3 regions of the Exiguobacterium sp. QJM3NY_9 genome follow, and region 2 is predicted to be linked to each of the others. Evidence: predicted binding sites of a transcription regulator. Region 2 holds the regulator's gene; each other region holds the start of a gene.
What was found. Region 2 encodes Rex, which represses fermentation and respiration genes when NADH is low (regulators of the CRP and FNR family bind a similar motif). Its sites were predicted from a motif close to TTGTGAAATATTTCACAA; they were not measured.
Positions count from the first base shown of each region.

Region 1: AC0VYQ_RS04720 (L-lactate dehydrogenase) is a predicted target of Rex. The motif match lies at 1,307-1,324, and genes of this name have one in related genera.
Region 3: AC0VYQ_RS02980 (formate/nitrite transporter family protein) is a predicted target of Rex. The motif match lies at 1,416-1,433, and genes of this name have one in related genera.

Region 1 is NZ_CM149679.1:953,126-956,385, forward strand. Features, by position in the region: gene AC0VYQ_RS04710 (5-formyltetrahydrofolate cyclo-ligase) at 1-422, shown strand, start outside; gene AC0VYQ_RS04715 (DUF92 domain-containing protein) at 413-1,195, shown strand; gene AC0VYQ_RS04720 (L-lactate dehydrogenase) at 1,359-2,312, shown strand; gene AC0VYQ_RS04725 (GNAT family N-acetyltransferase) at 2,511-3,020, shown strand; gene AC0VYQ_RS04730 (M42 family metallopeptidase) at 3,224-3,260, shown strand, end outside.
Region 2 is NZ_CM149679.1:2,778,285-2,781,544, forward strand. Features, by position in the region: tRNA gene AC0VYQ_RS14105 (tRNA-Ala) at 1-54, opposite strand, end outside; gene tatC (twin-arginine translocase subunit TatC) at 162-941, opposite strand; gene AC0VYQ_RS14115 (twin-arginine translocase TatA/TatE family subunit) at 949-1,152, opposite strand; gene AC0VYQ_RS14120 (redox-sensing transcriptional repressor Rex) at 1,152-1,811, opposite strand; gene AC0VYQ_RS14125 (ABC-F family ATP-binding cassette domain-containing protein) at 1,980-3,260, shown strand, end outside.
Region 3 is NZ_CM149679.1:601,353-604,612, reverse strand. Features, by position in the region: gene AC0VYQ_RS02985 (DUF1232 domain-containing protein) at 89-508, shown strand; gene AC0VYQ_RS02980 (formate/nitrite transporter family protein) at 558-1,394, opposite strand; gene AC0VYQ_RS02975 (hypothetical protein) at 1,584-2,195, opposite strand; gene AC0VYQ_RS02970 (YitT family protein) at 2,325-3,194, shown strand.

The DNA of each region.
Region 1 (3,260 bases), 1.2 Mb from region 2:
TTGCGTTGACCCTCTCGTTTCGAAACGAATGTTCAACGGAACGAGTCATTCAACAAGCATGGGCGGATGGAAAACGTGTCGTCATTCCGAAGGTCATCGGTCAAGAAATGAGATTTTTTGAACATTCGTCAAGCAGTCGACTGATTGAGAATTCGATGGGGATTTTTGAACCGGATGCAACTGCTTTTGAAATTGCATTGCCGACGATTGATCTTTGTATCGTACCGGGTCGTGCCTATATGCGTAATGGCTATCGTTTAGGATGGGGCGGTGGGTTTTATGATCGTGCGTTGATTGATTTTTCAGGTCCGACGCTTTCGATTGCATTTGCCGTTCAAGTCGTGGAACGATTCGAAGTAGAATCATTTGATCGCCCGGTTGATACAATTGTCACTGAAGATGAGGTCATTCAATGTCATTAACTGTTCTTCTATTCATCTGCTTAGCCCTCGGATATGCTGGCTATCAATTCGGATTATTAACGAAAAGCGGTGCATTCTTGACGATACTTGTCGGCAGCACGGTCGTCTATGCGCTCGATTCCGAAGGATTAGTCCTGTTACTGTTATTCTTCGGTAGCTCTAGCCTGTTATCAAAACTCGGTAAGGCACGCAAGCAGTCCGTCGATCAAATCGTCGAGAAGGATGGTGCACGAGATGGTTGGCAAGTACTTGCCAACGGTGGAACCGCTATGCTTGCTTCGATAGGCGTTGTACTGACAAATGAATTTGATTTTTTATTAGTTTTCTTGATTGTCATTGCTGCTTCGAATGCAGATACATGGGCATCCGAGATTGGTCCGCTTTCTAAAAAAGAACCGATTTCAATCCGGACGTTTAAACCGGTCTTACGAGGAACGAGCGGCGGGGTATCTTTACTCGGGACACTCGCGACAATCATCGGTGCATTATTTATCGCGACAGCGGGTGACATTCTATTCGATTTGTCCGTAAAGCAATGGTTGATCGTCGCGGCCGGAGGTGTCCTTGGCAGTATTCTCGATACGGTGTTAGGCGCTACCGTCCAACGAAAGTATCGTTGTCAGATTTGTGGCAAAGAAACCGAGAAAAAAATCCATCATGGTACTACGACACAATATGTCCGAGGGTGGAAGTGGCTAGGGAATGACGCCGTTAATTATTTGTCCAGTACGCTAGCGGGGCTGATTGGTTTCATGTTGTATCGATTGTGGTAATGGAAGGTGAAGTACCTGACTTCCTTATGTTAGGATATTGTTGACACAAATTAGACAAAATGTGACCGTTTACACAGTCTTTAATAGTTTGTGAAAGATGTTACAATATAATTGTGAGATAGTTAACAAACTTTTAATTTGTTTGGAAGGGTGGACATATCGGATGGAATTACATGCTAAAGTTACACGCGTTGCGTTAATTGGTGCGGGGGCAGTAGGATCAAGTTTTGCGTATCAAATGACGACAGCTGGACTTTGTGAAGAACTTGTCATCATTGATGTGAATAAAGCAAAAGCTGAAGGGGAAGCGATGGATTTAAATCACGGGACGCCATTTAGTTCTTCGCCGATGCGAATATGGGCAGGGGATTACGGGGATTGTAAAGATGCCGAAGTCATCGTGATCACGGCCGGTGCACCACAAAAACCGGGTGAGACACGACTTGACCTCGTTGCGAAAAATGCTTTAATCATGAAAGAAATGATGCGCCAAATCATGGAATCAGGATTTGACGGCATCATCGTCGTCGCATCAAATCCCGTTGACATCATGGCACATTTAGCATGGAAATATTCTGGTTTACCAAAGTCACGCGTCTTCGGATCAGGAACGGTACTCGATACGGCACGCTTGCGCCAAATGTTAGGAGAATACTTTAATATCGATTCACGAAACGCCCACGCCTATATTTTAGGTGAGCATGGCGACACGGAATTCGCTGCCTGGAGCAACTCAAGAATCTATGGAAAAACGATTGATGAACTGCTTGCAGAAGACGATCGTTATTCTCAAAAAGATTTAGACCAAATCTATATCAATGTACGCGATGCAGCCTATCATATCATTGAACGAAAAGGTGCAACATACTATGCGATTGGACTTGGTCTCGTTCGGATCGTCCGTGCGATTCTCGGGAACGAGAACTGTTTGTTGACTGTAGGAGCGCACGTTGACGGACAGTACGGAATTTCTGGTATTCATATCGGTGTACCTGCCGTGATTAACCGACAAGGTGTGCGCGAAGTCATCGAGGTGTCACTGACGGATGAGGAATTAAAAAAATTCCATCATTCGGCGGAAGTTTTACGTCAAACGATGGAACCTGTCTTACGTTAAATCGGAAGCGTCAATCGTACCCACTGAACTCGGGCAAACGGAGTTTCAGTGGGTACGATTTTTTGATTAAAAAAAGGACGCGATAAAAAATCTGAAAACTAGGTTTTATTTTACTAGAAAAAGGTTATGTTAGGGATAGAAGAGTTTTTCATGTCTTAAGAAACATTAGAAAACTCACAAAGGGGAGAAACGATAGTCATGTATACATTTCGAACGTTAACAAAGGAAGATGCAGAACAGTATTGGCGCTTACGCCTCGAAGGTCTAAAAAATCATCCGGATGCATTTGGTCATTCTTTTGACGATGAGCAACAAACGCCACTCGAAGAAGTTCAAGAGGGGCTAGAAGGAGATCCAGAGTCTGATGAAGTTTGGATCGGGATATTCGATGAAGATACATTGTTTGGATTTGGTCAGGTCAAACCGTACGAACTGTCACGGGAATCACATAAGGCGATGATTTCTGGTGTCTATATCTCACCGGATTATCGTGGGGGCACGGGTCGCGCCCTAATGGAGGCCTTGATTGAAGAGGCGAAACAAATTCCGGAAGTCGAACAAGTCATTCTAGCCGTCTTGTCAGGAAATGAAGCTGCTCAAAAACTCTATGAATCACTTGGTTTCGAAGTATATGCAGAAGACCCTGATTCGGTCAAACTAGAGGATGGGACGTATCGAGATGACATTTGGATGAAAAAATACGTCTAAATGAAAGAGTTAAGAAGTCATTTAAAGGATGAAAGTCGTAGCGCAACTGTTGCTATGGCTTTTTTTCATAGCAGGCGGTCGCTTTTTTTGAGTGTGCATTCTTTTTCGACTGGAGAGAGATATTTGGTATCATAAGAAAGAAACGATTTCATTAAAATAAGCCGTCCTTTCTTAAAAAGGACGTCAAACGAGGAGCGAACAAGATGAAAGCTGTGATTGAGACGATTCGTGAATTAGTAG
Region 2 (3,260 bases):
ACCGACGACCTTTTGGCTGCCAGCCAAACGCTCTCCCAGCTGAGCTAAGCCCCCTCATATTCTTGTAATCAGTATAAACCATATCGATTCACTTTTTCAATATAAAAAGAGCGCTTCCAAACAAAAACCTCTCCGTCGCCGAAACGACCGAGAGGAGACTGTTACTTATTCAACTCACGCATCAAATCCGCTTGCCGTTCAAGCTCCGCTTGTTGCTCAAGAATCAGTACTTTTTTGTACGTCCGGGCTGAAATCATGATGCTGATTTCATAGAGGACGAACAACGGTACCGAAATCATCAGATGTGACGTCACATCCGGTGGTGAGATTAAAGCCGCGATGACAAACAGCGCAAAGTACGCATATTTCCGATTTTTCCGCATGAACAATGGCGTCACGAGTCCAAGACGGGTCAAGAACATCGTCACGACCGGCAGTTGGAACAAGATACCGAACGGAATCGTCAGCCGGATTAAGAAACTGAAATAGTTTTCGACCCCGATGACTTGCTCGATGCCGAGCTCTTGCCCAAGTTCCGTCGATACTTTGAGTAGAAACGGAAGTAACCAAAAATAAGAGAACGCGATTCCGGACAAAAATAAGAAAAACGTGACCGGAATATACGTCAAGGTCGCTTTTTGTTCCTGTTCGAATAAACCGGGTCGGATGAACGCCCATAGCTGGTACATCCAAAATGGTGAAGCCAGGACGACCGCGATGATGAACGCTAAATTCAAGTACAACATCAGGGGATCGGCCACATTAAAGGCATTCAATCCGATGCCGAGCTCTTTCAGGTCCGACTGCAGAAAACGCACGAGCGGTCGGACGAGCGGAAAGGCCGCGGCGAACAAGACGACGACGATGATGAGTGACCAGACGATCCGCTTTCGCAATTCGTCTAGATGCGATGTCACACTCTGTTCTTGATCAATCGCCATAATTTAATCACTTCTCTTTCGATTCATCCTTTTTGTCTTTATCATCGTCCATGATGCCGTTTGTCGCACTCTTGAACTCTTTTAACGTCTGACCGGCAGCACGACCGAGCTCCGGTAACTTTTTCGGTCCGAAGATGATCAAGGCGACGGCACCGATTAAAGCGATACTTCCTGGTCCAATACCGAGTGTAAATGGGATTAAGTTTTCCATTATGATTTCACTCCTTCAGCTGATTGCGAATAATGCTTCATGAAATAAACTAGTGACTGCAACTCGATCGACAAATCGATGTGATGGACCCGAACGTGGGCCGGTACGTTCAACCGCGCCGGTGTAAAGTTCAGGATTCCGGTCACACCATACTCAACTAACTCATCCGCTACTGACTGTGCGAACTGGGATGGGACCGTCAAGATGGCGACATCAACCTTGTTCGCTTCGATTTGCTCTTTCATGTCAGAGACATGATAGATAGGAACGTCTTGCGTCGTTGTTCCGACCTTGTTTTCGTCCGCATCAAACGCAACGACTATCCGAGTACTATTATTCTTTAAAAAGTTATAATTTGCAAACGCCGTTCCGAGATGTCCGACCCCGACAAGTGCCACATTCGTGACTTCATCCTGATTCAGTGTCTTTCGGAAAAACGTCAATAGATGTTGTACGTTGTAACCGTATCCTTTTTTCCCTAACGCCCCAAAGTAGGAAAAATCGCGGCGGATCGTCGCTGAATCGACTTTGACCGCTTCACTGAGCTCTGCTGAAGAGACGCGCAGCTTGCCTGAGTTATAAAGACTCTGAATGAAACGATAATATAACGGCAGTCGTTTCGCCGTCGCTTGTGGTATTTTTGTGTCTGGCCCATTCATACTGCAGTTCCCCCTTCGGCCACGTTCTGACGTGGCACCCAAATCAATGCAAAGAATTCTATTCTCTTTGATTGTAAACCACTTCACATAGACTAACAAATAATATATTCCACGGGACTCCTGCGTTTTTTTCATGATAGACTAAAGGGTGGAAGGATGGATGTTTTTATGATTCTCTTACAAGTGAACCAACTATCAAAATCATTCGGTGTTGAGCCGATTTTAGACAATATTAAACTCGAAGTGCAGGAGCGGGACCGGATTGCGCTCGTCGGACGAAATGGTGCCGGAAAATCGACACTTTTAAAAATCATCGCCGGAGAGCTCAGTCATGACTCTGGTGAGATCATGAAGAGTAAGGAAGTGAAAATCGGTTACCTCGCCCAGGACAGTGGTCTTGAGTCGAATGAAACGATCTGGAATGAAATGTTGACCGTGTTCGAGCACCTGCAAGAGCAGGAACGTTCGCTCCGTCGGATGGAGATTGAGATGGGGATGGACCATATCTTGAATGATGCTGTTGCTTACGACCGTCTGTTGAAAACATACGATCAGGCCCAACATGACTTCTCGGACGCCGGCGGTTATCAGTTCGAAGCCAACATCCGCTCCGTCCTGCACGGGATGCGTTTTTATCCGGACGATTATTCACGCCGGATCCAGACGCTATCCGGTGGACAACGGACGCGACTCGCACTGGCGAAGATGTTGCTCCAGGCACCTGAGCTGTTGATTCTTGACGAGCCGACGAACCACCTCGACATCGATACACTCTCTTGGCTCGAAAGTTACCTGGCTGGTTACCGTGGAGCGGTCTTGATCGTCTCCCACGATCGTTATTTCCTCGACCAGGTCGTCAACGTCGTTTATGAACTGTCACGCAACGTCTGCCGGAAGTTTACCGGCAACTACACGAAGTACTTGGAACAAAAGGCAGCACTGTATGAACAAGAGATGAAGCAGTTCGAACAGCAACAGGAAGACATCGCGAAGATGCAAGACTTCATCCAGCGTAACATCGCACGGGCGACGACGACGAAACGCGCACAAAGCGTCCGCAAACGTCTTGAAAAAGTCGACCGGATTGATCGTCCGGATGGGGATGAACGCAGCACCGTCCTGTCGTTCCCGATTGAAAAACAAAGTGGGAACGATGTGTTACAAGTCACGCAACTCGCGGTCGGCTATGAAGAAGCCGTCTCAAAAGGCATCACGTTCCGCTTACAACGTGGCGAATCCCTCGCCCTCGTTGGTCCGAACGGAATCGGAAAATCGACGTTACTGAAAGTTCTTGTCAACCGGATTAAACCGTTATTCGGTGAACATCGTTTCGGGACCGGCGTTTCCGTCGGTTACTACGATCAGGAGCAAGCCGAGCTCAACGACCGCAACCGGGTCATCGATGAAATTTGGAACGAGTGGCCGTTGATGCGGGAACAACAAGTCCGG
Region 3 (3,260 bases), 870 kb from region 2:
CCTTTCGTCTCTTACTCTTATTTTCACGAAAGAGTTGCAATTTTGCAAGAAATAAGGTGAAACTAGGTGTAGAGAAGGAGTGTTGAACATGGAATTCGTACCAGGAGATTTCAAATCCGCTTACACATATTTCCACCGTCAGGCATTGGCGTTAGTCGGAGATCACAAAGCACAGGAAGATTTATTGATTCGAGGAGAAGTTGGCTTAGCACATTTAACAAAAGATATCGCTTCAGAAGAAGGGTCTGATATCGAACGTGAAGCAGAACTCGTGCTGTATTTCCAACTTAAACAGTTACTTGAGATGTTACGTGCCCTTTATCAAAAACGTTTTTCGATGAAGGAAGAACAAGAACAATTATTATTGACGGCTGTGCTCTATTTTACTTCCCCAGTCGATGCACTACCTGACGAAAATGTACTCGGTCTGTTCGATGATGCTCAAATCGTCGAATCGATTTATGAAGAACTCGCAGCAGATGTCGATCGCTTCCAACATCTCGAATAAAGAAAAAGGTAAGGGAGACGGGAAAACCCGTCGCTACCTTACCTTTTCTTTATGCTTTTTTTTTCGTCGCGATGTTGATTGTCGCAGCTTGTTGTTTTGATTGATCCACTTCTAGCTTTTCTTTATTCAACCACGTGTAAACCATTCCCATGAAGAGTGCTCCACCGATGATGTTACCGAAGAGAGCAGGAATTAAGTTATGGATTGCTCCGGCAAATGAAATCGCCTCTGGGTGAGGTACGACAAGCGCGATTGAGAACAATGCCATATTGGCAATGACATGGTCAAAACCTGATGCGAAGAAGACAGCAACTAAAACCATCATCATCATGATTTGTGCCAATTCATTTTTCATGTTTTTCGGAATGAAAATCGCTAAACAAACCATCCAGTTACAGAAGATTGCTCGCGTAAAGATTTCCCATGTCGAGTGATGGATTTTCGATTCAGAGACAGCAAACAACCAGTTGTTTGCGCCTAACTCTTGAATGATTCCAGTTTGCGAAAAGAGTAACGCGAAGGCAAGTCCTCCGAGACCATTACCAATCAAACAAATCGTCCATACTTTAAACGTATCCATTTTCGTAGTGTATCCACGCATCGTCGCCGTAGTAAAGTACATCGTATTTCCTGTAAACAGTTCTGCACCGCCGTAGACGATTAAGACAAGCGCAACACCAAAAGTTAATCCACCGACGAGCGTCATCGCAGCCGATTCATTTAGATAAAGTCCGTTGATTGCTTTGAGTGTAAATATGATAGCAAAACCGATGAATACCCCAGCAAGCATGGCACGAACTAAATATTCGAGTGGACGCATTTGTAGCATTTTAGTTGATTTAACCGCTTTATTTCTTAGCCCTTCTAATGCTTCTACTTCATTCATTGTAGAAACCTCGCTTTCTTCTTGTTCAACACTTCACAATGTTTGTTCACTTATTATCATACTTCCATCTTATAAGATGTTCAACCCCTGCCTACCCCTTATTTAAGGTTTTTACGAAAGAATGACATGTAAACGATACCATTGTGTCAAGTTTGTGAAAAAAGCTTTTTCTTGCTAGATACAACTACTTTACGGGTATATTTTGAGTTGTGAACGGAAGTATTCCAGAAAGGATTTTCGCCTTGATTCAACTAATACATAGTCGTCAATGACTACACGATTAAAGCGGTTAGTGGACGTCGAAGCTCGCTCAATATCGCGTGGTGTATACCCTTCAAAATCAGTACGCGTGATTTTAATTTGAAGGATTGATACAGGATCCGTATATTGAATTTCAACTGTCATTACATTAGGAATCGCTAAAAAAAGAGCCAGCGTATGGTGCATGACGAGTTGCGGAAATCGACTTTTGATAAAAGAGGGTGTAGACGGATCAATCCATTCATGATTTGTCCCGACCCATTCTTTTCTGGATTTACCCGTCACTTCATAACGTAAGGAGACGGTAGTTCCTTCAATCTGTACTTGTTTAAGTGCGTCTGAAAATGGAAATCGTTCAATAAATCCTGTCATTGCATTTGTATTTGTAACCGATGTTCCGACATATCGAGTGACCAGTGCTCCATCACGCCACTTATTGTCAGGGGATTCCCTCGAGTAATGCAACATAAAAACGGAACCTGTACTTAATCCAATGAGCGCACAGCATAAAAATAAAAGGATTTTTTTCAATTCACTCAATTCCTTTCGACCCGCGTCACCTTTTTACGATATTTTTCAGTTGAGGGGTTGAATTTAATGCTATATAGGCGTACTCTTGCAGGCAGATACTTTACGAAGGAGGAGCATGAGGATTTCTCATCAATCACAATGAAGACTAAACAAACGAGCAAGAAAAAACGAACAGAAAAAATCAGTTTCCTTTTAATCGGTACACTTCTTTACTCCCTTTATATCAGCCTTTTATTATCTCCAAATGACATTGGATCTGGCGGCATCATGGGAATCACACTTATTTTCCAGGAGTTGTTCAATACGCCTATCGGACTGACCCAACTTGTCTTGAATATCCCGCTTTTCTTACTTGGTTTTCGCTTCTTAAGAAAACGATTCATGCTACTTTCAGGAATTATCGTCCTTATTTCTTCATTTTTAATTGATTGGATTCCAACACAAGTGGTTCCTGAGTCATTAAACGATCCTCTCGTCGCCTCCATTTTTGCAGGGTTAGTTTCCGGGCTCGCAATGGCATTAATCTTCTTTGGCGGCGCTTCGACAGGTGGACTCGACATCCTCGGAAAGTTCTTTTATGCCCGCTTCCATAACTGGCCGCTCCCGCGTATTTTTTTAATGCAGGATTTAGTGATCTATATCTTAGTTTGGTTAGTCTTCGACTTAAAACATGTTATGTATGCATTAATTATGAGCTTCGTTCGCGCCAAGGCGTTGCAAACGGTCTATAGTTTTTACTCTGCTTCTAAACAATGTATTATCATTTGTGAAAAAGCAGATGAAATCAACGACGTCATCACAAAAGAACTCGGTCGTGGTGTCACGATTCTCGATGCGCGCGGTGGCTATTCCAACCGGACAAAGAAGATGGTTTATGTCGTCGTACAGAATAATGAAATCGTTCGTCTTCAGGAAATTGTTTCCTCTGTCGAACCTAATGCCTTCGTCACCTTCTCTGAGATTCATACCGTCTTTGGAAATTACAAAGAACATTCCTACTCTTTTTAAATGAACCGCACACGATGAAACGACAACCCCCTGTCATGAGGTGGGTTGTTTTTTGTAAACGAAGGC